3 regions of the Caldifermentibacillus hisashii genome follow, and region 3 is predicted to be linked to each of the others. Evidence: predicted binding sites of a transcription regulator. Region 3 holds the regulator's gene; each other region holds the start of a gene.
The links. Region 3 encodes Rex, which represses fermentation and respiration genes when NADH is low (regulators of the CRP and FNR family bind a similar motif). Its sites were predicted from a motif close to TTGTGAAATATTTCACAA; they were not measured.

Region 1: a site for Rex is predicted at 5,889-5,906, ahead of NSQ14_RS01840 (nitrate reductase subunit alpha). Genes of this name have one in related genera too.
Region 2: a site for Rex is predicted at 4,341-4,358, ahead of NSQ14_RS04830 (cytochrome ubiquinol oxidase subunit I). Genes of this name have one in related genera too.

The regions. Positions count from the first base shown of each region.
Region 1 is NZ_CP155467.1:353,084-363,066, forward strand. Features, by position in the region: gene narI (respiratory nitrate reductase subunit gamma) at 1-43, opposite strand, end outside; gene narJ (nitrate reductase molybdenum cofactor assembly chaperone) at 84-599, opposite strand; gene narH (nitrate reductase subunit beta) at 665-2,137, opposite strand; gene NSQ14_RS01840 (nitrate reductase subunit alpha) at 2,127-5,810, opposite strand; gene NSQ14_RS01845 (nitrate/nitrite transporter) at 6,511-7,698, shown strand; gene norA (multidrug efflux MFS transporter NorA) at 8,058-9,239, shown strand; gene NSQ14_RS01855 (ABC transporter permease) at 9,295-9,983, opposite strand, start outside.
Region 2 is NZ_CP155467.1:1,032,597-1,042,579, forward strand. Features, by position in the region: gene NSQ14_RS04810 (MerR family transcriptional regulator) at 1-396, opposite strand, end outside; gene cydS (cytochrome bd oxidase small subunit CydS) at 480-593, opposite strand; gene NSQ14_RS04815 (cytochrome d ubiquinol oxidase subunit II) at 612-1,622, opposite strand; gene NSQ14_RS04820 (cytochrome ubiquinol oxidase subunit I) at 1,619-2,968, opposite strand; gene NSQ14_RS04825 (MBL fold metallo-hydrolase) at 3,269-4,204, shown strand; gene NSQ14_RS04830 (cytochrome ubiquinol oxidase subunit I) at 4,526-5,932, shown strand; gene cydB (cytochrome d ubiquinol oxidase subunit II) at 5,923-6,939, shown strand; gene cydD (thiol reductant ABC exporter subunit CydD) at 6,939-8,660, shown strand; gene cydC (thiol reductant ABC exporter subunit CydC) at 8,661-9,983, shown strand, end outside.
Region 3 is NZ_CP155467.1:568,730-578,712, forward strand. Features, by position in the region: gene NSQ14_RS02725 (ABC-F family ATP-binding cassette domain-containing protein) at 1-1,555, opposite strand, end outside; gene NSQ14_RS02730 (redox-sensing transcriptional repressor Rex) at 2,034-2,693, shown strand; gene tatA (twin-arginine translocase TatA/TatE family subunit) at 2,868-3,047, shown strand; gene tatC (twin-arginine translocase subunit TatC) at 3,059-3,799, shown strand; gene NSQ14_RS02745 (CPBP family intramembrane glutamic endopeptidase) at 4,168-4,845, opposite strand; gene groES (co-chaperone GroES) at 5,057-5,341, shown strand; gene groL (chaperonin GroEL) at 5,391-7,010, shown strand; gene NSQ14_RS02760 (ABC transporter ATP-binding protein) at 7,418-8,539, shown strand; gene NSQ14_RS02765 (carbohydrate ABC transporter permease) at 8,542-9,477, shown strand; gene NSQ14_RS02770 (carbohydrate ABC transporter permease) at 9,474-9,983, shown strand, end outside.

The DNA of each region.
Region 1 (9,983 bases), 220 kb from region 3:
AAGGCAATATAGCCCAAAGGAATATATCGAGTCTGCTCACGATGAACCCCCTCCTTTAAAGATTGATTTTTGCCGTTTCCAAGCTAGATTCCGTTTCTATCCATTAATGCAACGAGTGCATCAAGAAGCTGGGCATAAAAACTTTGATTCTCGTGTAATTTATTTCGTATTTCTAGAATTGATCCATAATGATTTTGTAAAAGATCGTTGCTGACATGGATCGGAACATTGCCGCAAAACTCAAGCATAAGCGGTAAGTAATCCGGTAATTCATTGTCCGTTATAGCGAAACCGTGTTCTTTATAAAATTCTTTTAGCTTTAATAGTTCAATTCCCCGTTCCCTTGCTTCACCGGAATTGAAGTAAGTGACATACAGATTCGTTGTTCTGCCAAAATCAAAGTGTTCAATATAATGTTCAATTAATTGATCTTCTGGAGTCTCAGCTAACACATGCAAAAATTGTGATAGAGGAGCCTGAATCTTGGCATCTTGGAAGTTGTCCACTTCAACTTGCAATTCCGGTAGGGTGGTAAGCAATTCCTCATCCGGGTATTGAAAAAGAATTGAAATCAGTTGATAAATTTCTGTTTGATGCATTTATTATTCGCCTCCTTTTTTAGGGGGAGGGCTCCATATTTAAAAGCCCTTTTGTTGAATTAAAATTAAGCGAGAACCCCACAACCACCAGGTCCGCCAGCAAAGTCTAAGCCGCAAGCACCCTGATCATCGTACAAGTCTTGAACTTCTTCTTTATGGCTTTTTGGAATAACGAAGCGATCTTCATATTTGGCAATCGCAAGCAACCGATACATTTGTTTAATGCCATCTTCCGTTAAACCGAGTTCATCAATAATTTCGGTATCAAAAACTTTTCCGGTCGTTTGGGCACGCATGTAACTACGCATCACCGCCATTTTCTTCAAGACAGTCCGAATATGCGCAGTATCACCGGCAGTCAACAGATTGGCTAAGTATTCAATAGGAATCCGCATGTCATCAATGGCCGGAAAAATATCATACCAGTCTGCATTGCTTCCTTTTCCTTCAATCGTGTTCATGATTGGACTTAAAGGCGGGATATACCAAACCATTGGCATCGTGCGATATTCCGGATGAAGCGGCAAAGCAATTTTCCAATCAATAATCATTTTATAGATTGGGGATTTTTGTGCGGCTTCAATCCAGTCCATTGGAATTCCTTCTGCAAGTGCAGCTTGAATGACTTCCGGATCGTTTGGATTTAAAAAGATGCCAAGTTGTGCATGATACAGTTGTTTTTCATCTTCAACGGATGCGGCTTCTTTTACTTTATCTGCATCATAAAGCATTATCCCAATATAACGGATCCGACCGACACAAGTTTCTGAACAAATGGTCGGTTGCCCGTTTTCGATTCTCGGGAAGCATAATGTACATTTTTCTGCTTTGTTTGTTTTCCAGTTAAAATAAACTTTCTTATATGGGCAGCTTGTTACGCAATAACGCCAAGCGCGGCAAGCATTTTGGTCAACCAGAACGATCCCATCTTCATCCCGTTTGTACATCGCACCGGATGGGCAGGAAGAAACACAAGGTGCATTGATGCAATGTTCACAAATCCGCGGTAAGTACATCATGAACACATCTTCAAATTCGGTTTTGATTGATTCTTCCATTTTGACGACGTTTGGGTCACGAAGCCCGGTAATATGTCCGCCGGCTAAATCGTCTTCCCAGTTCGGACCCCATTCAAGGTCCATAAATTCTCCGGTGATAGACGATTTTGCACGGGCAACCGGTTGATGTTTTCGTTCCGGACTATTTGTTAATGTTTCATAGTCATAGTCCCAAGGCTCAAAATAATCATCCAATTCCGGTTGAGCCGGATTGTAAAATAAGTTTAACAGTCGATTTACTTTGGATCCTGATTTTAAAACAAGTTCACCGTCTTTTAGCTCCCAGCCGCCGCGATATTTGTCTTGATCCTCCCATTGTTTCGGGTAACCGATACCGGGTTTTGTTTCGACATTATTCCAGTACATATATTCTGCACCCGGTCGGTTGGTCCACGTGTTTTTGCAGGTGACACTGCATGTATGGCAGCCGATACATTTATCAAGGTTCATAACCATTCCTACTTGTGCCTTAACTTTCAAGCCAGTCAACCTCCTTTAATTTTCTGATAACAACGTTTAAATCACGCTGGTTTCCGGTGGGTCCGTAATAGTTAAACCCGTAACTTAATTGGGCATACCCGCCAATCATATGGGTTGGTTTCATATGAATGCGGGTTGGGCTGTTATGGGTACCGCCACGATTTTGCGTGAGTTTTGTTCCCGGGACATGAATATGACGATCTTGGGCATGGTGCATAAATGCAACGGTTCTCGGGATTCTGTGCGAGACAACTGCCCGGGCAACGACAACCCCATTTCGGTTGAAGCATTCAATCCAATCGTTATCAGCCACGCCAATTTCTTCTGCATCATCTTTGTTTAACCAAATGGTCGGACCGCCACGGAATAGGTTAAGCATTGGTTTCGAGTCAAAATACATCGAATGGATGGACCACTTGTTGTGCGGTGTCAGGTAATTTAATGTAATTTCTTTGCCTTCCGCTTCCGGTCGATTTGAGTTGAATGGCTTTTGGTTCAAAATCGGTTTGTAAACCGCCATCGCTTCCCCGAATTCCTTCATCATGTCATGGTCAAGGAAAAACGATTGTCTTCCGGTAATCGTGCGAAACGGGATCATTTTTTCGACATTCGTTGTAAACGGTGAATACCGCCGGCCATCTTTTTCCGATCCGCTGAATGCAGGGGATGTGATGACTGTTTGTGGTTGTGCGGTTATTTTATCAAAGGTCATCAGGTCGCCTTCACGGTCTAAAGCCAAATCCTTCAGTTCCAAATTCGTTTGCTTTTCTAATGCTTCCCAAGCACGAACGGCAATTTTTCCGTTTGATGTAGATGAGAGGGTAAGCACGGCTTCACAAGCATTTCTTGCGTCACTGATATCCGGACAACCGTCTGCAATTGTGCCATTGTTAATCGTTCCCAGCCGACGTTTCAATTCGTCATATTCCTTTGCCAGACTCCAATTCATCCCTTTACCGCCGGATGGTTGTTTTTCCACATTCGGACCAAGGGCAATCATTTTATTGTAAATTTGTTTGTAATCTCGTTCGACTACATGAATTTGCGGCATTGTTTGCCCCGGGATTGGTTCACATTCGCCTTTTGACCAGTCGCGAATCTTTCCTAAAGGTTGGGCCATTTCGGCAGTAGTGTCGTGCTGTAGAGGAGTGGCCACAACTTCTTTCATCGGTTCCAGGTCAATTTCTTCAGCCATATCGGACACAGCTTTGGCGATCGTTTTAAAAATTTCCCAGTCTGATTTTGCTTCCCATGGTGATGCGACCGCCGGATTAAATGGATGAATAAATGGGTGCATATCGGTACTTGAAAGGTCATGTTTTTCATACCAAGTGGCGGCCGGTAAAATAATATCGGAATAAAGAGCCGTGCCGGACATCCGGAATTCCAAGTTCACAAGTAAATCTACTTTTCCTTCCGGGGCTTCTTCGTGCCAATTAATTTCTTCCGGCCGAATACTGTCTTCATCAGAATTCAGTAAACCGTTGGAGGTACCGAGTAAATACTTTAAGAAATATTCATGGCCTTTTCCAGAACTGGAAATTAAGTTGGCCCGCCAAACAAATAAGTTTCTCGGGAAGTTAACCGGATTATCCGGGTCTTCAATGGCAAATTGCAACTTGCGATCTTTCAATTGTTTTGCGATATACTCACCGATTTCTTCAGTTGTTGTGCAACCTGCCTCAACTGCCTCATTGTATAGGTCAATCCCGTTTTTATTAAAAGTAGGGTAGGACGGTAACCAGCCGAGTCTTGCGGCCAGGACATTATAGTCGGCCGGGTGCTGATATCTTGCTTTTTCCACAGTTGCGGAAGCCAAGTCACTGACCGGATGTTCTTCAAAGCGCCATTGTTCGGTAGCAAAATAGAAGAAAGATGTTCCGTTTTGCAGTTTCGGTGGTCCTTGCCAGTCTTTTGCCATTGCGATGGTGTTCCAGCCTTCTACCGGACGTAATTTCTCTTGTCCGACATAATGAGCCCAACCACCGCCGTTCACGCCTTGTGCACCGACTAAAAGAACGAGATTGACAATGGCACGATAAATCGTGTCCGCGTTGTACCAATGGTTAATGCCGGCACCGACAATAATCATTGAGCGACCTTTCGTATCAATGGCATTTTGGGCAAATTCACGAGCGATTTTTATAACAAGTTCAGCGTCGACTCCGGTAATTTGCTCTTGCCATGCCGGTGTGTATGGCGTGAGGTCTTCATAAGAACTTGCTGCTTCTCCGCCAAGGCCGCGATCAATTCCGTAGTTGGCCAGCATTAGGTCATAAACGGATGTGACATATTCGGTTTTTCCATCGACTTCAATTTTTTTTACAGGGACATTTCGTGGAATTGCTCGCTTTCCTTGTTCATCAAAATATGGCATATCGACTGTAACCACTTCATCTTCCATACCTAAAAAGCTTAAAACAGGTTCAATTGGTTCCTCTGTATGTTCATCAACTAAATGGAGATTCCACTTACCTTGCTCATCCCAGCGAGAGCCCATGGTGCCGTGTGGAATGGAGAAGTCACCGGTTTTTTTGTTAAACATCGCCGGTTTCCATTCATTATTGGCAGAGTCAATACCAAGATCTTTTGCGTTGAGAAATCTGTCTAGTGTGAACGTTCCATTTTTATTTTTTAAAAGAACAGCAAATGGAAGATCGGTATATTTTTTCGCATATTCTTCAAAGTAGGTGGTCCTATTTTGATGGTAAAATTCGTTTAAAATGACATGTCCCATGGCCATCGCAACCGCACCGTCAGTCCCTTGTCTGACCGATAGCCATTCATCGGCAAATTTCGTTGACTCGGCATAATCAGGGCTAACCGAGATGACTTTTGTCCCTTTGTAACGGGCTTCAATTAAGAAGTGGGCATCCGGTGTCCGGGTTAATGGAACGTTTGAACCCCAAGTAATGATGTAGTTTGAGTTATACCAATCCGAGCTTTCCGGTACATCGGTTTGATCCCCCCAAATTTGCGGGGAAGCCGGTGGCAGATCGGCATACCAATCGTAAAAACTTAACATTGGGCCACCCATTAAATGCATGAAGCGGCTTCCGGATGCGTAACTAATCATCGACATCGCCGGAATTGGTGAAAAGCCGACATTTCGATCCGGACCGTACGTTAAAGTTGTGTAAAGAGTAGATGCGGCGATAATTCTTGCGGCTTCATCCCAGCTCGTACGAACAAGGCCGCCCTTTCCACGTGCTTGTTTATATCGTTTGGCTTTTTCTTTATCCTCGACAATCGACTTCCAGGCATCTAACGGATTATCATAGGTAGCGGTTGCTTCCTTCCATAAATCAAGCAGTTTTTTCCGTATGTACGGATACTTCACCCGGAGCGGGCTGTAAATATACCAGGAAAAGCTGGCTCCTCTTGGACAGCCACGTGGTTCAAATTCCGGCATATCCGGGCCTGTTGTCGGGTAATCGAGACTTTGACCTTCCCAAGTGACAATGCCGTCTTTCACAAAAATATTCCAGCTGCATGATCCCGTACAGTTGACACCGTGTGTGGAACGGATGACTTTATCATGCTGCCATCTTCTCCGGTAGACATTTTCCCAATCACGATTGCCGACTTGCAATTGACTATGGTTGTCGGCGTAGGTCTCTACCGGTTTCAAATATTTGAATCTTTGCCAAAGTGGAGAAGCCTTCTTTTTCATCGTAATCCTCCCTTTTTTGTAAAAGTAAGTGTTTTTGTATTTGCTATTATCATTTAACCATTGAGGTAAGTGGTTTCGTTGTGAAGTACATCACAGGAAAGTGGATAATAGTATTTGTAGAGAAGGTTTTGTGAAAAAGTAGAAATTATTACAAGATGAATTTATCTGAGGAAAAAGAGAGTTTGTACGATTTGAATATAACAACTTAAGTTTCGCATCCAAAAGATGGGTGGGTATTTCGCTTTCTCTTCAAAAAATGGTGACGAGAATGGGTTTCGCCGATTTATTGGTTTCCCTAGGTGAGAAACGGAAGAGAACAATAAGAGGCAATCCTTGTCTTTTCATAGTATAAGAAAGTATAAAAATACAGGTAAATAACTCGGGATCAGTTTTATTGTCTAGCTCCGAGCGCCAGCGACTAGCAAACTTCACTCCCCTCCACTACGATAAGTCAACATCGGCTCGTCCCTCACCGTGTTTCCTTTATCTCATTGCGGGGCGCTCCAGTTTGTACGTCGCTAAGCGGGCGCTCTGCGCTTTTCTTCTTATTTTTCAAAAAGTGGTCACAAAATGAACCATATGAACGGTGAAAATGTGATGTACATCACACAAATACCACCTTTTTACCTTTTAAGATAAAGATAAATAAAAACTAAATCCGTTAAATATAAAAAATTTTTAAGAAGGGAAGATTTTTCCGATGAGAAAACCATCGATTCAGTTAACATTGCAAACAGCTTCACTCGTAACGGGCTTTATGATGTGGGTTTTAATTTCATCGTTAATCCCTAGCATTAAGCAAGATATTCCATTAACAGAAAGCCAAGTTTCAATTATTACGGCGATCCCGGTTATTTTAGGCTCGCTTTTACGAATTCCTATTGGTTTTTACACCGATCGTTTTGGTGCACGTAAATTATTTATGATAAGTTTTACTGTATTATTGTTTCCGGTTTTTTATGTTAGCGTGGCAAATTCATTTATTGATTTAGTCATTGGTGGGTTGTTCCTTGGAATTGGCGGAGCAGTTTTTTCTGTTGGTGTTACATCACTGCCAAAATATTATCCGAAAGAAAAGCAAGGTTTTATTAATGGTGTGTATGGGGTAGGCAATGCCGGAACTGCGATTACCACTTTTGGCGCTCCGATTATTGCTCAATCACTTGGATGGCAAAAAACAGCACAACTTTATTTAATTTTATTGCTTATCTTTATCGTTTTTAACTTCATATTTGGCGACCGGAAAGAAGTGAAAGTAAAACAATCAATGGCTGAGCAACTTAAAAGTGTATGCAAAAATACGACTCTCTGGTTTCTAAGCTTGTTTTATTTCATTACATTCGGTGCGTTTGTTGCGTTTACCATGTTCTTACCTAACTTTTTGGTTAACAATTTCAATTTAGATTCAGTTGATGCCGGGATACGGACGGCAGGATTCATTGCACTTGCGACACTTATGCGTCCGATAGGCGGGTTGTTGGCGGATAAATTCAATTCATTTATTATTTTAATGTTTACATTTATCGCGGTGACCTTGTCAGCAGTTATTCTTGCCTTTTCGCCAAATATTGAATTGTTTACGGTAGGTTGTTTGGCTGTGGCATTATTCGTAGGAATTGGTAATGGAACAGTGTTTAAACTTGTCCCGCTTTATTTTTCAAAACAAGCCGGTGTCGTAAATGGAATTGTTTCAGCCATGGGCGGACTTGGTGGTTTTTTCCCGCCGTTAGTTTTAACTGCCGTTCATAATATTACCGGACAATATTCGATCGCATTTATGGCACTTTCCGAAGTAGCGCTGGCCTGTCTCGTTATCGTCGTCTGGTTGTATGAACAAGAGCGTACGGAAAATCACCGAAAATTCATCGGTAAAACAAAAGAATTATGACTTCATTTTATCCCGCCTTTTCGGGCCGTAAAACCACCACACCTATGGCTGAGAGGGGCTTGCCCGTAACTGGTTATTTAACTGGAGCACTACGTTCGGGCCGTAGGGGTGGCGGGTTCAAATCCGTTGCCCGTATATGTCTGGTTATTTCAACGAACAAACAGGGAATAATCGAATTCCCGCTCATTTAAGGTTAACTTGAGCCTTGATGGGTAATGAAGCGATATTGAAAAAAGATGCTGCAAAGTACAGCATCTTTTTTGATATAATTAAAATTAGGGTTTTTAAGGTTTTATTATTCATTGGTTATCGTTTAAGATAGAGATACGATATTTGAAGATTTTATGTAAGGAGTAAGTATGGATAAGAAAAAGAAAGTCACATTAAGTATTTTACTAGCAAATTTATTTTTAGCATTTTTAGGAATTGGTTTAGTTGTTCCTGTTTTACCAACGATAATGAATGAACTGTCAATCAATGGGGCAGTTGTAGGGTATATGGTGGCTGTATTTGCCTTTGTTCAACTTATATCCTCTCCCATTGCCGGCAGATGGGCAGACCGTTATGGACGGAAGCGAATGATTGTAATTGGGTTGGTTATCTTCGGCCTGTCGGAATTTTTATTTGGAATCGGAAAAACAGTGGAAGTCTTATTCCTTTCTCGTATGTTCGGCGGTTTAAGCAGTGCTTTTATCATGCCGGCTGTTACCGCATTTATTGCTGATATTACGACGGCACATGAGAGACCGAAAGCGTTAGGATATATGTCTGCAGCCATTAATACCGGATTTATTATCGGTCCGGGACTCGGTGGTTTTTTAGCTGAATTTAGTGCACGGCTACCGTTTTATGTAGCGGGTTTTTTAGGTGTTTTTGCCGCAATCTTATCCTTTATCCTATTGAAGGAACCGGAAAGATTAGAGGAGACAAAGGTTCCGGAACATTCACAATCCACAACATGGAAAGTCGCGTTTAAACCAATTTACTTCATACCATTGTTATTAATCTTTATTTCTTCATTTGGACTTTCAGCATTTGAGTCGTTATTTAGTCTATTTATTGATCATAAATTTGGATTTTCACCAAAAGATATTGCGATCATTATTATGGGCGGTGGAATCATTGGTGCTGTTGGCCAAGTGTTTTTATTTGATTACTTAACGAAAAAAATTGGAGAAATCCGGTTAATACGTTGGTGTTTCCTGTTTTCCTCCATCGTTGTTTTTGTCATGACCATAGTCAATCATTATTTCTCAATCTTATTGGTCACGTTTATCGTTTTTGCCGGTTTTGACTTAATTCGTCCGGCGGTTACAACGTATTTGTCGAAAGTCGCCGGAAATGATCAAGGATTTATCGGGGGAATGAATTCAACATTTACAAGTTTTGGGAATATATTTGGTCCGATTGTCGGCGGCATGTTATTTGACATTAATTTAAATTTCCCGTACTATTTCTCGACGATTGTGCTAATTATTGGCACAGCAATGGCAATGTATTGGAAAGAGGCTTCAGCTGTAGCCAATAAAAACAGTCAATGACTTTTAATGGAACAAAGAGTATTGGATATGAGCATAAAACAGCCCCACGGCACGATTAATCCGTGGGGTTTACTTCTTTTACCCGTTGCATTCTCTGGTTAAACAGAGTCGGATAGGATAAGAACCCTAATAAAACACTAGTAATAACTGCAGTGGTAAGCAAAAGAAATAAAACTAATAATTGGAATTGTACCGCCTGGATCGGGTCGGCACCGGCGATAATTTGACCGCTCATCATCCCCGGTAACTGAACAAGTCCCATCGTTTTTTGACTTTCAATTGTTGGTATCGTACTTGCCTTAATGGCTGTAATCAATTGCCGATGAATGGCTTGTTTCGGAGTCCCGCCAAGCGACAAAATAAGTTCAATTTCCTCTTCGTAAGCGTGGACTTCCGACGCAAACCGATTAAGAAACAAAATGGCAAGCACCATGGAATTGCCGACCATCATCCCGCTAATTGGAATCAGGTATTGGGCGGTTGGCGGTGTAATCCCGAATCCTAACAAAATCCCTTGTGTTAACAATTCCACAAACAGAAAGGTAAAAATTAATTTGCCGGTAATGCCGGGGATCGATGTTCCTTTTTTACGGGCATTCGCCGTAGCAGCACCGATGATTAGACCAATCATTAAAATAATATATAGATAATCATTGGATGTAAAAACAAAATGTAAAATATATCCCACTGTCAGAAGTTGAATAATCGACCGGACAACGGCAATAATTGTATCTTTTTCTAAAC
Region 2 (9,983 bases), 460 kb from region 3:
TTCATTTTCTTCGATTAATTGTTTCTTGAAACCAATAAACTTTTCTTGATCAGTCATGTTTCTTCTCCCCTCAAAATTTTCTACTGTATGGTGTACATTTTTTATCAAAAGATCAATTTGCTTTCTTTTTTCAAGAAGATGTTTCAAGTGATCTTGTAAAGCTTTTCTTTCATCAAACAGCGGATTTGTCATTATCTCTTTAATCGTCTCCAATGGAAATCCTAATTCCCGGTAAAACATAATTTGTTGCAGCCGGTCTACTTCTTTTTGTCCATATAATCGATAGCCGGATGAATTTATTCGTGCAGGCTTCAATAAATCAATTTCATCATAATATCGCAGTGTTCGAGTACTAATGCCCGCCAACTGAGCTAATTTTTGAATCGTGTATTCCATTTGTTACACCTCCCTTTAAAAAAACCATACACCTTAACGTAACGTAAAGGTCAATAGAAAAAATTAAACCCCGCGAATATTTTTCAGCGGGGCGTACCTTTATTTTTATATCCATCTTGTAATGCAGCCCAAAAGGCGAAAAAAATCGTTGCAAATAAAACGAGAAACGGGGCAACAAATATAAGAAATTCCTTCATTTACAAAAACCACCTTTCTTATTTTCCCGAAACATATTGTTTATTAAATAAGAACAACTTAAGCAGTAAATAAAGGGACGGGACCAGCAAGCAAAAACCGAGAATAAAGGCGACAATTAAACTAATCGCCATTGCATTATTCGTAAAGCTGTCATATAACGTTAAATGAGGATAAAGCAAATAGGGATAATGACTGATACCATAGCCAAAAAAGGCGAGGGCAAATTGAATGACAAGTAAAATAAATGCACTTCCGTAATTTCTTTTTTTCCAAAGAAACCAAACCGTGAGCAAAAAAAGTATAAACGACAGGGCGAACATCCACCATAAACTCATTAATTTTTCGTAATGGTCCGGGTTGTGCCCGCGTAATTCGACGATAATCCCGGCGGCCGTAAAAATCAGTGGAAATGCCCATAGCAAGGCATATTTTCTCATTAATCTCGTTGCTTCCGTGTCACCGGCTTGATTCGCGTACCATGTTAAAAAAGTTGCGGAAATATACAATACCGCAGTTACACTTAATAAAACGACAGCCCATGTTAACGGTTCTGTAAACAATATCCAATAATTTAAAACCGGTGCTCCATTTTCCATTGTAATAAAACCGCCTTCTGAAATCGTTAAAACAATGGAAAGGGATGCCGGAAGCAGGAGCCCGGATAAACCGTAAAGCAATGCATACCCTTTATGACCTCTTGCCCCGTAAGTTTCAAAGGCATAGTATGACCCGCGGACGGCAAGTAAAATAACACCGATACTTATCGGTACAAGCAAGGTTGTTCCGTAATAAAAAGCTGTTTTCGGAAAAAAGCCGATGATGCCAACAAAAAAGAAGACAAGAAAAACATTGGTGACTTCCCAAACCGGTGACAAATATCGTTGAATAATTTTTGTTAAAATATGTTGTTTTTCAACAATTAAGCTGTATGCATTGAAAAAACTGGCGCCAAAATCAATCGAGCCGATCATGATATATCCGAATAAAAATGTCCATAAGACGGAGATTCCGATTATTTCTAAGTTCATTTTTGCACACCGCCTTTTTCCATTTCACGATCTTTCAATTCTTGTTCCACCGGATTCCTTTTAAACATGCGAGACATAACAACAATTGTGCCGATGCCCAAGATGATATATAAGCCACAAAAAAGCATAAGCATCAAATCAACTTGGTTATTCGTTGTTGCCGCCTCGGATGTCCGCATAATCCCGCGCAAAATCCAAGGTTGTCTGCCCACTTCCGCCAGCCACCAACCCGCTTCAATGGCAAGCATCGAAAGCGGTCCGCTCAGTACACTCAATCCTAAGAAAAGTTTAGAGTGAATAAAAGCCCAGCCCCGTTTCACACCGATCCAATAAATGAGGGAAAGGACGACTAATCCCATACCAATCGTTACCATTGTATCGAACAAATAATGAATATAAAGCGGTGGGATTTCATCTTCCGGGAATTGATCCAAGCCAGTAACGACTGCCCCGGGGAGCCAATGGGCAAGAATACTTAAGGCAAAAGGAATTTGAATTGCATATTTAATATCGTTATTTTCATCGAGCATGCCCCACATAATTAACGGAGCCTCGCCATGTGTTTCAAAATGCCATTCGGCTGCGGCCAATTTTTCCGGCTGATATTCGGCAAGAAATTTTCCGGAAAAGTCACCGATTACTGCTGTTGCTATGGAAAATATAAGTCCCAGTTTCATCGTGAAAAACAATGCCTTTTTATGGTAAACATGTTTGGAACCGGTTAGCATTCGGAAAGCAGCAATGGAAGCAAGAACAAACGCTGCTGTCATATAAGCCGTTACCACGACATGAGTTACTTTGGTCGGCATAGCCGGGTTAAACATCGCAAGGAGCGGGTTAACATTTGTCAGTTTCTCATCGACTAGATCAAAGCCTTGCGGGCTGTTCATGAAAGAATTCACAATTGTAATAAAGACAGCCGAGAAGGAAGCCCCGATGGCAACGGGTACAAGCAACAATAAATGTTTCTTTTGATTTTCAAAGCGATCCCATGTGTACAAATAAATTCCTAAAAAAATCGCTTCAAAAAAGAAAGCAAAAGTTTCCATAAAAAGTGGTAGAGCAATAATATGACCGGCCAGTTCCATAAAATTTGGCCACAATAGGGAAAGCTGTAATCCAATTGCCGTCCCCGTCACAACACCGACAGCAACCGTAATAACAAAGCCGCGTGTCCAGCGCCGGGCAAGCAAAATATAATGTTCATCATTTTTTTTAATGCCTACCCATTGGGCGATCATAATCATTAGTGGAACGCCTACGCCAAGGGTGGCATAAATAATATGAAAAGTAAGGGTCGTTTCCGTTAATACACGACTATAAAAAACAGATTCCTCGTTAATCAATTGGTAACACAACCTCCTATTATGGCGAATTTATGGGAAGAATATCATTTTATCCGCCAAAAATACGACCTAAAATGGACAATAGTAAAAGAAAAGCAACCGTAAACGTAAGCCAAATCAGCTTTCGTTCGTGACTTTTATACATCCCCTTCACCTCACTTATAGTATTCCAAAAATCTCCATTTTTAAGCAGAATATTTCAATGAATCGCTTTTCAGGTTGCTCTTTTTGCAAAAACCTGCAATTCTCGATAAAATATAATCAATTTTTAAAATCAGATTTAGTTAAGAAGGGGATTCCATGTTAAAAAAAGTAACTGAAAATATAGAATTTGCTGTCGTAACTTATTCAGGCGGAATGGGTGCGACAAATTGTTATTTACTTAAAGGAGAAGACGGGTATACGGTAATTGATACCGGTATGTATTCAAAGAAAGCAATCCGTTTATGGGAAGAAATTTTGGAGACCGGTTATAAAATTGAAAAAGTGGTCCTTACCCATGTTCATCAAGACCATATCGGACTTGCCAAATGGTTTCAGCAGGAAAAGGGGGTTCCTATTGTTGTAGCCAATTTAAGTTATGGTGAAATAAAAAAATATCGTCGTCCTAATTTTAATGAACGGTTTAAAAAACTGGTGATGAGCCACGGTGTTCCGTTTGTTCCTGACCGACTGCCGGATACACGTTTTATCTATGAATTTGAACCAGATGCATTTTTTGATGAAGGGGATCACATTCAGTTAGGTATGGATATGTATGAAGTGATTTGGACACCCGGTCACGCATACGACCATTATTGTTTTTACAACCGTGAGAAAAAAATTATGATTCTCGGTGATCATGTGTTAAAACAGGTTTCACCGGTGATTGGTCTATGGGTCGGGGAAGAGATGGATTTATTAAAACTTTATTTTGATTCATTAAAAAAACTGGATGCCTATCCAACGAATATTGCACTGCCCGGTCATGGTGAGATGATTTACGATTTACAAGGTCGAGTTGAAGAGATTCAGAACAGCCATCAAAAAAGATTGCAACAAGTTTATCAATCTGTCGAAACGAACCCAAAAACGGCATTGGAAGTATGTTTGGATGTATACGGTTTATTAAGCCTTGAGAAAATGGTCAGTCCATTTATGGCGTCCTTAACACGGTTGATTTATTTGGAAAAGAACAAAGAGATTGAGAGAATAGAGGAAAATAACGTATTTAAATTTAAAGCTGTTAAAAAATGAATTAGGTTATATGCTTAATGATCCGAATCGGTTTCCGTTTACCGGTTCGGGTTTTTTGATAATTGTCATTCAATTATATTAATGAAATTACCTTTGCTGTGATAAAAATCACAAAAAGGTAAATATATGCCGCGAATTGTAAAAAATGTCACAAATTGGACGAAATGGTATGTCTGATTTGTAACAGGATTTCCAAAATAACTCCACAATAATTCCACCATTGCGATAGGAAAAACCTATATGATTAATATGTAAGTTATTATAATTCTTAAATAAGATTAGGTAAAAATGAACTGAAAATTTTAAAGGGGGAAAGCGGAAATGGAAGAAGTGTTACTGGCACGGATACAGTTTGCTTCAACAACTCTGTTCCACTTCATTTTTGTTCCACTGTCAATCGGTTTGGCGTTCATCATTGCTGTAATGGAAACACTTTATGTGGTGAAGAAGGACGAAATGTACAAAAAAATGTCCAAGTTTTGGGGCAAGTTTTTCTTAATTAATTTTGCCGTCGGTGTTGTGACCGGGATTATTCAAGAATTCCAATTTGGAATGAACTGGTCTGATTATTCGCGTTTTGTTGGGGATGTATTCGGGGCACCGCTTGCAATCGAGGCACTGCTTGCATTCTTTATGGAATCGACCTTTATCGGATTATGGATTTTTGGTTGGGAACGGTTACCGAAAAAACTACATTTGGCCAGCATATGGTTAGTTTCCATTGGGACGGCCTTATCTGCTCTATGGATACTGGCTGCTAACTCATTCATGCAAAACCCGGTTGGATATGAAATTGCCAATGGTCGTGCGGAAATGAATGATTTCTTAGGCTTGTTAACAAATCAAAAATTATTGGTGGCTTATCCACATACAATTTTCGCAAGTCTTTGTACTGCAGCATTTTTACTTATAGGTATTTCAGCTTGGAATATGATTAAAAAACGCGACATTGAGTTTTTCAAAAAATCAATGAACATTTCATTAATTGTAGGTCTAGTATCAACACTGGGGATTGCTTTTTCCGGGCATGCACAATCTCAATATTTAGTAGAAGCTCAACCGATGAAGATGGCTGCTGCTGAAGCAATTTGGGAAAATACAACAGACCCGGCTCCATGGACAGTCGTTGCCGGTATTGATACGGAAAATCAAAAAAATAATTGGTCAGTGGAAGTTCCATATTTATTAAGTTATTTATCTTATGGGAAATTTTCCGGTGATCTTCCGGGAATGAAAGCACTGCAAGCTCAATATGAAGACTTGTACGGAGAAGGGAACTACATTCCACCTGTAAAAACAACATTCTGGAGCTTCCGGATTATGGTGGCTGCCGGCGGTTTAATGATTTTATTTAGCTTAATAGGTTTGATTTTACTACGGAGGAAAAAACTTGAAACGAGTACACGTTTTTTGAAATGGTTAGTCGGAGCTTTATTCTTACCGTATATTGCTAACTCTGCCGGTTGGATGATGTCGGAAATTGGTCGTCAGCCTTGGGTAGTAAACGGATTAATGTTAACGGAAAGCGGTGTTTCACCGAGTGTTTCTTCCGGACAAATTCTCTTCTCGTTAATTGCGTTTTCATTAATTTATACATTGCTCGCTGTTGCGATGGTTTATTTGTTTATCAAAACGATTAAACAAGGACCACATGAAAAATTGAAAGACGACACAACCGCAACAGATCCTTTTGATGCAAATGCAGGGGGTGCTGTTAAATGGAATTAAGTGAATTGTGGTTTTTACTGATTGGCGTTTTATGGGTCGGGTTTATCTTTCTGGAAGGTTTTGACTTTGGCGTCGGTATGAGTACGAAATTTTTGGCGAAAAATGAAACAGAAAAACGAGTATTAATCAATACGATAGGACCGCACTGGGATGCGAATGAAGTTTGGCTATTGACAGCCGGTGGTGCGATGTTTGCTGCTTTCCCACATTGGTATGCAACGCTTTTTAGCGGCTATTATTTGCCATTCGTGCTGCTTTTGCTTGCGCTGATTGCCAGAGGGGTGGCATTTGAATTCCGGGGAAAACATCACGCGGCCAAATGGAAAACTACATGGGATTGGTCGATTTTTCTTGGCAGTTTAATCCCGCCGTTTTTGGTCGGCGTACTCTTTTCAGGATTGATTAAAGGACTTCCGATTGATGAAAATATGAATATGCACGCCACTTTCTTCGGAGATATGGTAAATCTATTTACATTAGTTGGTGGAATTGCTTTTGTTCTATTGTCCTATTTGCACGGTTTAATGTTTATTACGATGAAGACAAACGGCCAATTGCGTGCCCGTGCCCGCGAACAAGCGTTAAAAATTTATTGGGTAACCGGTGCAGTCATTGTTTTGTTCGTTGTGTTAACAGGGATATTCACAGATGCTTACGCCAACCGTGGAGCAATCATTATTCCAATGTATGCTGTAGCAGTACTTCTTTATTTAGCTTTATATAAAATGGTTAAAGATAAGAAAGAAGGATTTAGCTTTACTTTAACCGGGCTCATCTTAGTCCTTGTGACGGCATCGTTTTTCATTGCATTATTCCCGAATGTCATGATTAGCACGACGGATGTGGTAAATAATATCACGATCTATGAAGCAGCTTCGGGAGCCTACTCACTTAAAGTGATGACTATTGTTGCCTTAACAATGGTACCGATTGTATTAGCATATACGATTTGGAGCTACTATATTTTTAGAAAACGTGTGTCACATAAGGAGCATTTGGAATACTGATGGATAAAAATCTGTTTCTTTATAAAGATAGTAAAAAAACATTTGTGCTGATTGGAATCCTGACCGTATTGCAAAGTTTAGCAATTATCGCGCAGGCAGGGTTCCTTGCTAAGGCCATTATAACTGTATATGAAGGGGCGGGGTTCAGTGCCCTTCCCTTTTTTGCTATGTTTTTCCTTGCCCATGTATTCAGACATTTTCTCCAATGGTTAAAATCACGTATCGCTTATCGTTTTGCTGATCAAACATCCTCTCAACTTCAAAATGATTTAGTAGAAAAAGTTTTTATGATCGGTCCGAAAACAATCAGCAGGCAAGGTTCCGGTCATATTATTGCTTTATGTTTAGAAGGCATTCCAAGCTATAAAACATATCTTGAATTATTTATCCCAAGATTTTTATCATGTTTACTTATACCGGCAAGTATCGTTATTTATGTTTTTACGATGGATGTAACCTCAGCTGTTGTATTAATTGTTGTGATGCCAATTCTTATCATCTTCTTGATTCTATTAGGCCTTGTTGCCCAAAAGCAGAAAGATAATAAATGGGAAAATTATCAATTATTGTCTCGACATTTTGTTGATTCCTTACGGGGTTTGGTGACATTGAAATTTTTAGGGCGGAGTAAAGGACATCGCGAGGCCATTTATTCGGTGAGCAATAAATACCGGATTTCAACGGTACGTACATTGCGGGTAGCCTTTCTCTCATCCTTTTCCTTGGATTTCTTTTCCAGTTTGTCTGTTGCGGTGGTTGCGGTTGAACTTGGATTACGATTAATTAATGGACAAATAGATTTTTTGGCAGCGTTGACGATATTAATTTTGGCACCGGAGTATTTCTTGCCCGTTCGTGAACTGGGAAATGATTATCACGCAACGATGGACGGAAAGGAATCAGGGGAAAAAATCCGTGGATTACTTAATTTGGATGACGGTGAGAAGCAGGTTATGACTGTCAATTTACCCGATTGGAACAAAGAGTCAGAATTAGTTGTTCGTGGTTTAACAAAAACATTTACAGAGGAAAATCGTACAGTATTAGCGGATATTCATTTTACCATTCGCGGTTTTAAAAAAATAGGAATTATTGGATTATCCGGAGCCGGGAAATCTACATTGATTGATCTTTTATCAGGGTTTACAAAGCCGACAAGCGGGTCATTTTTTATTAATGGGGTTGAAATTCCGGATTTTTCAGTGGCAGCTTGGCAAGATCAAGTAACTTACATTCCGCAACATCCATATATTTTTTCAGGGACGGTCAAGGAAAATATTATGTGGTATGCACCGAATGCGACAGACAAAGAAATTACAGAAGCAGCGGAACGAACCGGTCTTTCAGAATTAATCAGTCAATTCCCGAATGGCCTTAATGAAAAAATCGGACAGGGTGGAAGAGCGTTAAGCGGCGGCGAAGAACAGAGGATTGCTCTGGCTCGGGCACTGTTGACGAATCGTCCGATCATGTTTTTTGATGAACCGACCGCCCATCTCGATATTGAAACGGAACATGATATAAAAGAAATCATGCTTCCATTGCTTGATAATAAGTTAGTGTTTTTTGCAACGCACAGGCTGCACTGGATGAATGAAATGGACTATATTCTCGTTATGGATGGCGGTCGGCTTGCAGAAAGCGGAACACCGGATGAACTTTTTAGAAAAAATGGTGTATTTACACAGTTAGTCAAGGTTCATCGAGGGGAGGTAAGTTAGATGAGAAACTTTAATAAATATATTCGTCCATTTATAAAACAGTATAAATGGTTCATGCTGGCAACCGTTTTTCTCGGTTTTTTAACCTTTTTAACTGCTTCGATGCTTACCTTCACCTCAGGGTTCTTAATCACACGAGCAGCTGAGGCGCCTTACAATATTTTAATGTTATATGTACCGATTGTTCTTGTGCGGGCGTTTGGTATTGCTCGCCCGGTCGTCCGTTATATGGAAAGATTGGTTGGGCACAATACGGTATTGAAAATTTTAGCGGATATGCGTGTGCGGTTGTACGACGCACTGGAGCCGCAAGCTTTGTTTATTCGTTCGCGATTCCAAACAGGGGACTTGGTCGGAACGCTGGCCGATGATATTGAACATTTGCAGGATGCGTATATTCGAACAATTTTCCCAACTATTGTTGCGTTATTCTTATTTGTTTTTTCGGTTACAAGCTTAGCGATATTTGATCCGTTTTTTGCTCTTTGGATTGCCGTATGTCTTGCCGTAATCATCGTCGTTTATCCACTTTTATCCTTGTATTTTTTGAAGAAGCGACAAATTCAAGTGAAGGAAAAGCGGAATCGACTGTACAAAATGTTTACCGACGCAGTACTTGGCATTAGCGATTGGATGATTAGCGGAAACAAGGAGCGATTTATCTTCCAATTTATGAAGGAAAGCAGGGAGACGAATAAGATTGAGAAAAAGTTAGCGGATTGGAATCATGCCCGCACATTTCAACTGCAAGTGATATCCGGACTTATTTTGATATTTGTCGGTATTTGGGCAGGTTTTGAAGCGCTTGAAGGAGAAATACTGCCGGCGTACATTGCTTCTTTCACGCTGGTGACTTTGCCGATTTTAGAAGGTTTAATTCCGGTTTCGAATGCAATCGAAAAAATTCCGGCTTATCAAGAGTCATTAGAGCGGCTGGAAAATATCGATCAATATAATGGAACTCAAGGTGTGGTTGGATCGTTTGAAATTGCAACGAATCCTGTCATTTATTTTGAACATGTTGATTATACGTATGGGTCGAATAAAGAACCGGCCTTAAAAAATATCAATCTGACAATTCGCCCCGGAGAGAAGGTAGCTTTGCTAGGTAAGAGCGGTGCCGGTAAATCTACTTTATTACAGCTGTTAATCGGGGCAATGAAACCGGATAATGGTACGGTTAAGATTGGTGACTTGTCGGCAAGCAGATATGGTGAACAGATTTATGAAGTTATCAGTGTATTGAACCAAAAACCTTATTTATTTGCAACGACGGTGGAAAACAATATTCGTTTGGGGAATCAGGAGGCAACGAGGGAAGAA
Region 3 (9,983 bases):
AGAGTTCAAAAACTTTTGTTGCAATTCGGTTAATAAAATAACGGTCATGAGAAACAAACAAGATCGTACCGGGAAAATCAACAAGAGCATTTTCCAAAATTTCTTTACTGTCTAAATCGAGATGATTTGTTGGTTCATCTAAAATTAAAAAATTTGCATTTAACATCATTAGTTTAGCCAATGACAACCTTGCTTTTTCACCACCGCTCAAAGTTGAGACGTTTTTTAAAACATCATCACCGGAGAACAAAAAATTGCCAAGAATGGTTCGGATTTCTTTTTCCGTTTTTGTCGGATATTCATCCCAAAGTTCATTTAATACTCGCTTATTTGATGTTAAGTTTGCTTGTTCTTGATCATAGTAAGCAATGGTTACATTCGCTCCAAAATGGATGTTTCCGGAAAGAGCCTGGAGTTGGCCGACAATTGTCTTTAGTAGAGTAGATTTGCCGACACCATTTGGGCCAAGCAAAGCAATGCTATCTCCTCTTTGAATTCGAAAGTGGATATTTTTTGATATTTGATTGGCTCCATAACCAATGGCCAAATCAACCACATTAAGAACTTCATTGCCACTTTGCCGCTCAATTTGAAAGGAAAAATTAGCAGATTTATCGTCTCTGTGCGGTTTATCAATCATTTGCATTCGTTCCAGTGCTTTACGCCTGCTTTGTGCCCGTTTTGTTGTTGATGCACGGGTCAGATTCTTGGCAATAAATTCTTTCATTCTTGCTATCTCATCTTGTTGTTTTTCATACATTTTCAAGTCACGTTCATAATTCTCTGCTTTTTGGACTAAGTATTGACTGTAGTTACCGACATATTTTGTTAAAGTAGTCTGAGCGCATTCATAAACTTGGTTTACAAGCTTATCAAGAAAATAGCGATCATGGGAAACAATAAGAATGGCTCCATCATAAGATTGCAAATATTGTTCTAACCATGTCAATGTATCGATATCTAGGTGGTTCGTCGGCTCGTCCAAAATTAAAATGTCCGGCTTTGATAAGAGCAATTTTCCTAAAGCCAGGCGAGTTTTTTGTCCGCCGCTTAAATTGGATATTTTTGTCTCTTGATAATTGAAAGTGGAAAAATTAAGCCCGTGTAATACGGAACGAATATCTGCTTCATATTGATATCCGCCCAGTTCTTTAAATTCATGCTGTAAATAATCATATTCGGACAAAATTTGCTTGTATTTGCCTTCATCTGTATAAGTTTCTTCCTTTGCCATTTCCTGCTCAAGATTACGTAACCTTTTTTCCATGCTACGTAAATCTTCAAAGACAGTCAGCATTTCATCCCAGATAGTTCTGTCTGAAACGAGACCGGTATGTTGATCTAAAAAGCCAATTGTTACTTCTTTTGGCTTAATAATTTCTCCGGAGTCATAAGCAAGTTCACCGGCAATTATTTTCAGCAAGGTTGATTTGCCTGATCCGTTTCTACCAACAAGGGCAATTCGGTCTCTTGTATGAATTTCTAATTTAATATTCGAAAGGACAAGATCTGCCCCGTAATATTTATTTAGTTGATTTACTTGTAGTAAAATCATGATTTGCACCTCAACATTTCACAATAAAAATGGTCCTTTACCTAGAAATATAACAGCTTTGACTCTGTTTTGCCTTTTAAAAGAATGAATGACTGACTAATTATTTTCAGAGTGAAGTGAATGGGAACATGCTGTTTTTGATTACTAAATAATCGATTCCTTCCTCTACCATAACATATCCAGTCGCTTTTCGCTCCATCATTTCCGACATTTAAAGGAGAGCCTGTAAATGTCATGTCAACAAGTCTATATAAAAATAGTACATGAAGGGGAGGAAAAATGGCAAATGGAGATTAAATGAAACTATCTACAAGACAGATGAAAAAAAATAGTGTATCATAGTAGGTGAATATGTTAACAATGCAATGTAAGCGTTCACAGTGTGCTTTGAATGCCTTATAAAAGAATTACTTCTATAGGGCAATAAAAGATATTATAATAGAAAAATAATAATTTTTCAGCATTGGAGGATTTTGACATGGAAACAGATCAGCTAATAATTCCTAAAGCCACCGCTAAGAGATTGCCATTATATTATCGTTTTATTCAAAATTTGTACCAGTCAGGAAAACAAAGAGTTTCTTCTGCTGAGTTAAGTGAAGCGGTTAAGGTCGATTCGGCAACGATTAGAAGGGATTTTTCTTATTTTGGTGCATTAGGTAAAAAAGGGTATGGATATAATGTTCAGTATTTGTTATCCTTTTTCAGAAAAATATTGAATCAGGATGAAATAACAAAGGTAGCCTTAATCGGTGTAGGTAATTTAGGTACAGCTCTACTAAAATATAATTTCACTAAAAACAATAATACTAAAATTGTCTGTGCCTTTGATGCAAACCAAGAAAAGGTCGATCAAAAATTTGGTGATATTACTGTTTACCCAATGGATTCACTGGAACAAATATTGTCAACTGAAGAGATTCAGGTTGTTATTCTGACCGTCCCGGCTCCTGTTGCCCAATTGGTTACTGATCGTTTAGCAAAAACAGGAATAAAAGGAATTTTAAATTTCACGCCAGCTCGATTAACTGTTCCGTCAAATATTCGTGTTCACCATATTGATTTAGCTGTTGAATTACAATCTTTTGTTTATTTAATTAAACATTACTCAAATGAGGAAGTAGTGGTTGGAGATTAATTTTTTTAGTAGGGAAATGGCAGGTAACACAAAAATTTATCTTCAAAACAACACAATATTTTGCATTGCAATAATTATGATTCATACGATATGATAGGAAAAAAGTTTTTGTAAAATCTTTTTTGGGTGACAATGAATGAATTTGAATGAGGTTGATGGGGGAGAGGGAGAAACATGACAATCGGTCCGGGTAGTTTAATTCTCATATTAATCATGGCATTATTAATTTTTGGTCCGAAAAAGTTACCGCAACTCGGTCGTGCGGCAGGAGATACACTAAGGGAATTTAAAAATGCCACAAAGGGTCTTGCTGATGAAAATAATGGGAAGAGAAAAGATCAAGAAGGCAAGTAGGGAGAGAAGAGATGGAGAAAAACGAATTGACTGTAATTGAGCATTTCGTTGAATTAAGGAGACGGTTGGTTTTTATCGTTGTCTTCTTTCTTTTGGCAATGATCGGTTCGTTTTTTTTGGCAGAGCCGTTGATCGTATATTTGCAACAAACTGATGAAGCGGCCAGTTTGGAACTGAACGCCTTCCGCTTAACTGACCCGCTAAAGATTTATATGCAAATCGCTTTTATCATTGCTTGTGTAATAACTTCACCTTTTGTTTTGTATCAGTTATGGGCTTTTATTTCACCGGGTTTATATGAAAAGGAAAAAAAAATAACCTTAGCCTATATACCTGTTTCGGTATTTTTGTTTTTATCAGGTATTTCGTTTTCATATTTTGTATTATTTCCGTTTATTGTTCGCTTTATGAAACAGTTAGGGGACCGAATGGAAATCAATCAAGTCATTGGGATCAATGAATATTTCCATTTTTTGTTACAAATTACGTTGCCTTTTGGTTTGTTATTCCAATTGCCGGTGATTATATTATTTTTAACAAGGCTTGGAATAATTACACCTGACTTTTTGTCTAGGGTGCGAAAATATGCGTACTTTATCTTGCTAGTCATCGCGGCACTGATTACACCGCCGGATGTTCTCTCGCATATGATGGTCACTTTACCATTATTATTGCTTTATGAAGTTAGTATTTGGATTTCGAAGCTGGCGTATCGGAAAAAAATGAAGGAAGAAGAAGGGCTTGCCGTTTAAACTAAGGAAAATTTTCCATTGTATATTTTATCCATTAAAAAGCATATTGAATTCCGGTAACGAAGCAACTTGGAAGTGGCGGATAGGTTATGGCATAAGGAGCTTGCTTAAAAGGTATAATGGAAACCGGAGTAATTCCCTTGTTATCGGTGAGTACCGCGTTTCGGGTCGAATAAAGCTCGGGACGCCCGAGTTTTATTTAGATAAGGACTATGTTAGAAAGGGCATATGCATAATGAAAATGATCATTTTTATTTACGATTGTTAATTTTCATATCGTATTGCCTTTTTGAGATAGTCCTTTCCTTTTTATGGAAAAATTTGTATAAGGTATTTTGGTTGTGACATACTAATTTTGATTGAATGGTTCATATTTGCTGCATTTGCAAGAAAAATTGACTCATTACTACATAAGTATTCATTAATGTATGTGCCAAAATTGGAATGATAATTCGGTCGGTTTTTACATATAAATAACTGAATGTGAATCCAATTGCACAATAGAGTAATAAATGTTCAAATTCCATGTGAGCGGCAGAAAAAAGAATGGAACTGATTAAGGCTGCAAGAAAGAAATTTGTTTTTTTGTATAAAGATCCAAAAATAATTTTACGAAAGATGATTTCTTCCAAAATCGGACCAATTATCGAAGTAACGAAAATCATAATCGGTGCAACATTGATTAAATTCAGGGTATTTTCTGTGTTTTCCGAACCAACATCCACACCTAATAGCGTCTCAATCATGATAGCAATTCTTTGTGCGATCAGGGCAAGTAGTACACCATAAACAGACCAGCCAAGTACAAACGGTATTGAGCGGAGGTTCCGGTTTCGCACTGTAATTTCATCTTTTAAATAATAAAGGGTGATCAATAAGGTTACAAAAAAACTAAATACCGTCCAAATAGAAACGGAAAGTAGCCAATATTTATTTCCGGCAAAACCAAAACTTTGGAAAATGCCGTATAGAATCGATGCCCCGATGTTTAAAAATAACTGCATCGCTACATAAGTAAGGATAATCAGTTTATATTCTCGTTTCAAAAAATTCACCTCACTGGCTATTTTATCAAAAAGTTGCAAAGGAAGCTATTTCCCTATTGAGTAGGACAAGATAATTTTGGTAAAAAAATGTTAAAATTTTATAGTTGACACTTGCAAAAAACAAATCAATTCATTATTATAATAATTGGAATTAGCACTCAAGGACAATGAGTGCTAACAACATTGAAAATATATGAGGAGGTTGTTTAATGTGTTAAAGCCACTTGGAGATCGCGTAGTTATTGAACTTGTAGAAACTGAAGAAAAAACAGCTAGCGGCATCGTTCTGCCGGATACTGCAAAAGAAAAACCACAAGAAGGTAAAGTTGTAGCTGTAGGAACCGGCCGTGTTCTTGATAGCGGTGAACGGGTTGCACTTGAAGTAAATGTCGGCGATCGGATCATCTTCTCAAAATATGCTGGTACTGAAGTCAAATATGACGGAAAAGAATACTTAGTTTTACGTGAAAGTGACATATTAGCTGTTGTAGAATAATAACATTTTACAATTGATAATAAAAATATGATAGGAGGATTTGACGAGAATGGCAAAACAAATCGTATTCAGTGAAGAAGCTCGACGTAGTATGTTGCGCGGTGTAGATAAATTGGCAGATGCTGTCAAAGTTACATTAGGACCAAAAGGACGTAATGTGGTATTAGAGAAAAAATTTGGTTCACCACTAATTACAAATGATGGTGTCACAATCGCAAAAGAAATCGAATTGGAAGATCCATTTGAAAATATGGGTGCGAAACTTGTTGCAGAAGTTGCCAGCAAAACAAATGATGTTGCCGGAGATGGTACGACAACTGCAACGGTTCTTGCCCAAGCAATCATTCGTGAAGGATTGAAAAACGTTACTGCCGGTGCAAATCCAATGGGCATCCGTAAAGGGATTGAAAAAGCAGTAGCAGTGGCCGTTGAAGAATTAAAAGGAATTTCTAAACCTGTAGAAAGCAAAGAAGCAATCGCGCAAGTTGGAACCATTTCTGCAAGTGATGAAGAAGTAGGTCAATTAATCGCAGAAGCAATGGAACGCGTTGGTAAAGACGGTGTTATTACCATTGAAGAATCAAAAGGTTTCAATACTGAACTAGATGTTGTCGAAGGTATGCAATTTGACCGTGGTTATGTTTCTGCATATATGGTAACAGACCAAGATAAAATGGAAGCTGTTTTGGAAAATCCATATATTTTAATCACAGATAAGAAAATCTCTAATATTCAAGAAATCCTTCCATTATTGGAACAAGTATTGCAACAATCGAAGCCATTATTGATTATTGCTGAAGATGTTGAAGGGGAAGCTCTTGCAACTCTTGTTGTAAACAAACTTCGCGGTACATTCAATGTTGCAGCAGTAAAAGCACCTGGATTTGGTGACCGTCGTAAAGCTATGCTTGAAGACATTGCAATTTTAACCGGTGGTGAAGTTATCACAGAAGACCTAGGTCTTGAATTAAAATCTGCTTCCGTTGCTCAATTAGGTCGTGCCGGTAAAGTTGTTATAACAAAAGATAACACAACAATCGTTGAAGGTGCCGGCGAATCCAGCAAAATTAGTGCTCGTGTAAATCAAATTAAAGCACAATTAGAAGAAACGACTTCTGAATTCGATAAAGAAAAATTACAAGAACGTTTGGCTAAACTTGCCGGCGGGGTTGCAGTCATCAAAGTTGGTGCTGCTACAGAAACAGAATTAAAAGAACGGAAACTTCGCATTGAAGACGCCCTAAACGCTACTCGTGCTGCCGTTGAGGAAGGTATTGTATCCGGTGGTGGTACAGCACTTGTGAACGTATATAACAAAGTGGCAGCCATTGAAGCAGAAGGCGATGTGGCAACCGGTGTGAAAATTGTTCTTCGTGCCTTAGAAGAACCGGTACGTCAAATTGCTGAAAACGCCGGTTTAGAAGGTTCGGTTATTGTGGAACGCTTGAAAAATGAAAAATCCGGCGTAGGTTTCAACGCTGCTACAAACGAATGGGTAAACATGACCGAGGCCGGTATTGTTGACCCGACAAAAGTTACTCGTTCAGCCCTTCAAAACGCAGCTTCTGTTGCAGCAATGTTCTTAACAACTGAAGCCGTCGTTGCTGACATTCCGGAAGAAAACAAAGGCGGCGGCGCTCCAATGCCAGACATGGGCGGAATGATGTAATCTAATTGCCCCTTCCTTTTTGAAAAGAGATTGTTATAACAGCAAAACCACTCCTATTAATTGTTGGGAGTGGTTTTTTTGCTAATTAGGAAAGTATAAATTTTTCAATTTCTACTTTCCTAACTCATAAGTTCAACTACGGCTCTGCTCTCGCCTAAAAGCTCGGACGCCCGAGTTTACTTTATATGATCATTTCTGTTATTCTCCAAAATCCGTCCACTATTTTTTCCCCATTCACATTTCTTTATAGTTAATCCCCGCTACCATTTATGTTGATTTCTTAAAAATATTTACCCAGTTTTAAGTAATTGAATTGAACGTTAAATAGTATGAAGATTTTATAAATGTCATCTTTTTTAGTGAAAATTATGCTTTAATGAAGATGTAAATTTGAAAGGAGGTTATTTATGAGCCAAGTAGAGTTAATCAATATCTCTAAATCCTATCATAAACAGAAAGATGTATTAAAAGGAATTAATCTATCGATGGAAGAAGGTGAATTTTTTGTTCTTGTTGGTCCTTCCGGGTCAGGGAAGAGTACGTTACTCCGGATGATCGCGGGACTTGAAGAAATTTCGGGCGGTATATTAAAAATAAATGGAAACACAGTGAACCATCTTCCGCCAAAGGATCGAAATTTATCAATGGTCTTCCAAAATTATGCACTGTATCCTCATTTAACGGTTGAACAAAATATTCTTTTTGGATTAAAAGCCAGGAAGATTGATAAACAGGAACAACAAAAAAGACTCAAGGAAGCAGCAGAAATGTTAGGATTGACGGAACTGCTAAACCGTAAACCTTGGGAACTATCAGGCGGTCAAAGGCAAAGGGTAGCATTGGGACGTTCTGTTGTCAGTCATGCACCGCTTTGTTTAATGGATGAGCCTTTATCAAATTTAGATGCAAAACTACGAGCGAATATGCGGGTACAAATACGAAGACTGCAAAAGCGTTTAGGGTTAACAATGATCTATGTAACCCATGATCAAGTCGAAGCCATGACAATGGGGGATCGAATCATGGTTCTCAATGGTGGGGAAATTCAGCAAGTAGGAAAACCGATTACCCTTTACAATGAACCGGAAAACCTATTCGTAGCCTCCTTCATTGGTTCGCCAAAGATGAATGTGGGAGATGCTGTCTTTTCAGAAGACCGAAAACAGTTAATCATTGAAAATCAATTGCATATCACTGTAAATCCATCATCCATAATGGATTTTTCAAAAAATCGTAATATAAAAGTGGGTATTCGTCCGGAACATCTTCTGCCTGGTAAGTCAACAGGTGAAAAGAATATCTATTTTGAAGTAGTAAATGTTGAGCAATTAGGAAATGAAACTTCTATTGCATTTGTTGTAGGGAAAGAGCTGTGGACGGCAAAATGGCCGGGTCAATGGCCGGTCAAATTTGGTCAGAAAGTACCTGTGCAAATATTACCTGAACATCTATTCTTCTTTGATGCTGAAACAGGCGAGCGCATAAAATCTGCAGAACTTAGAAAAAGACAAGAGGTAATAACGATATGAGTATGAATCCGACACTTGAAACGAATGAAACGTATATGTATCAATTTGAACGTGTAAAAAAGAGTGCCCGGATGAAAAGTTTTATCAAAGGTATGTTGTTTTTATTCCCGTCCATTCTATTATTTAGTGTTTTCGTTTTTTACCCTATGTTTAAAACGATCTATTTGAGCTTTTATCTGACGGATGCAAAAGGTTCAACCACGGTTTTTGTAGGTTTGGAAAATTACCTAAATATGTTTACGAACCCAATTTTTCTTCAAAGTATAAAAAATACATTTTTATTTGTTTTCTATACCGTACCTCCGACAGTTTTGATTAGTTTGTTTTTAGCCATCCTTGCTAATGAGAATCTAAGAGGGATCGGCCTTTTCCGGACGATTTACTCGTCAACCATCGGTATTTCAGTTGCGGCAGCGTCTGTATTTTGGCTTTATTTATTTAATCCAACAATGGGGCTGCTAAACAAATTTCTTGAAGCTTTTGGAGGAGAACCGGTTGGATGGTTAACGGATCCGGCCTGGGCACTTCTATCTGTATCAGTGACAACTATATGGATGAATATCGGTTTTACGTTTTTAATCTTGCTTGGTGGTTTACAATCAATTGATCGCTCTTTATATGAAAGTGCAGAAGTTGAAGGTTCGGGTTATTTTTATAAGCTTAGGAGAATTACAATTCCAATGCTGTCGCCAACTTTGTTTTTTGTGATTACGGTATCCATGATTAATAGCTTTCAAACTTTTGGTCAAATTGATATTTTAACGCAAGGTGGGCCGGCAAATGAAACAAGTTTAATTGTGTATTCCATTTATCGGGAAGCTTTTGTCAATTATCAGTTTGGCTCAGCCAGTGCACAAGCGGTTGTATTATTTATTCTTATTCTCGTCATGACGGTCATCCAATTTAAGCTGGGGGAAAGGAGAGTTCATTATCAATGATTCTTTCAACAGGGCAAAAACTCTTATTTTATGTATTGCTGATTATTTCAGCACTCCTCCTTGCAGGTCCGGCTATCATGGCAATTGTGATGAGTTTTATGACAAACCAGGATATTTTAACAGGAAGCCTGCCAACCAAGTTTACAATTGAAAACTATGTCTCGGCATTTAATGGGTTTCCATTAACCGAATATTTATTTAATAGTTTTATTGTTTCGTTTGTCATTATGCTTGGCCAGTTGATTTTATCATCTTTAGCAGCTTATGCATTTGTTTTCATCGAGTTTAAAGGGAGGGACCTTCTATTCTATCTCTTTATAGCAACAATGATGGTTCCTTTTGAAGCATCAATTATTCCCAATTTCCATTTAATCCGTGATTTAGACTGGATTGATACATATTCGGGGTTGACGATACCGTTTTTTGCGACAGCGTTCGGTACCTTCTTGCTCCGGCAAAATTTTAAAGGAATACCAAAAGAATTACGTGAAGCCAGTCAGATTATT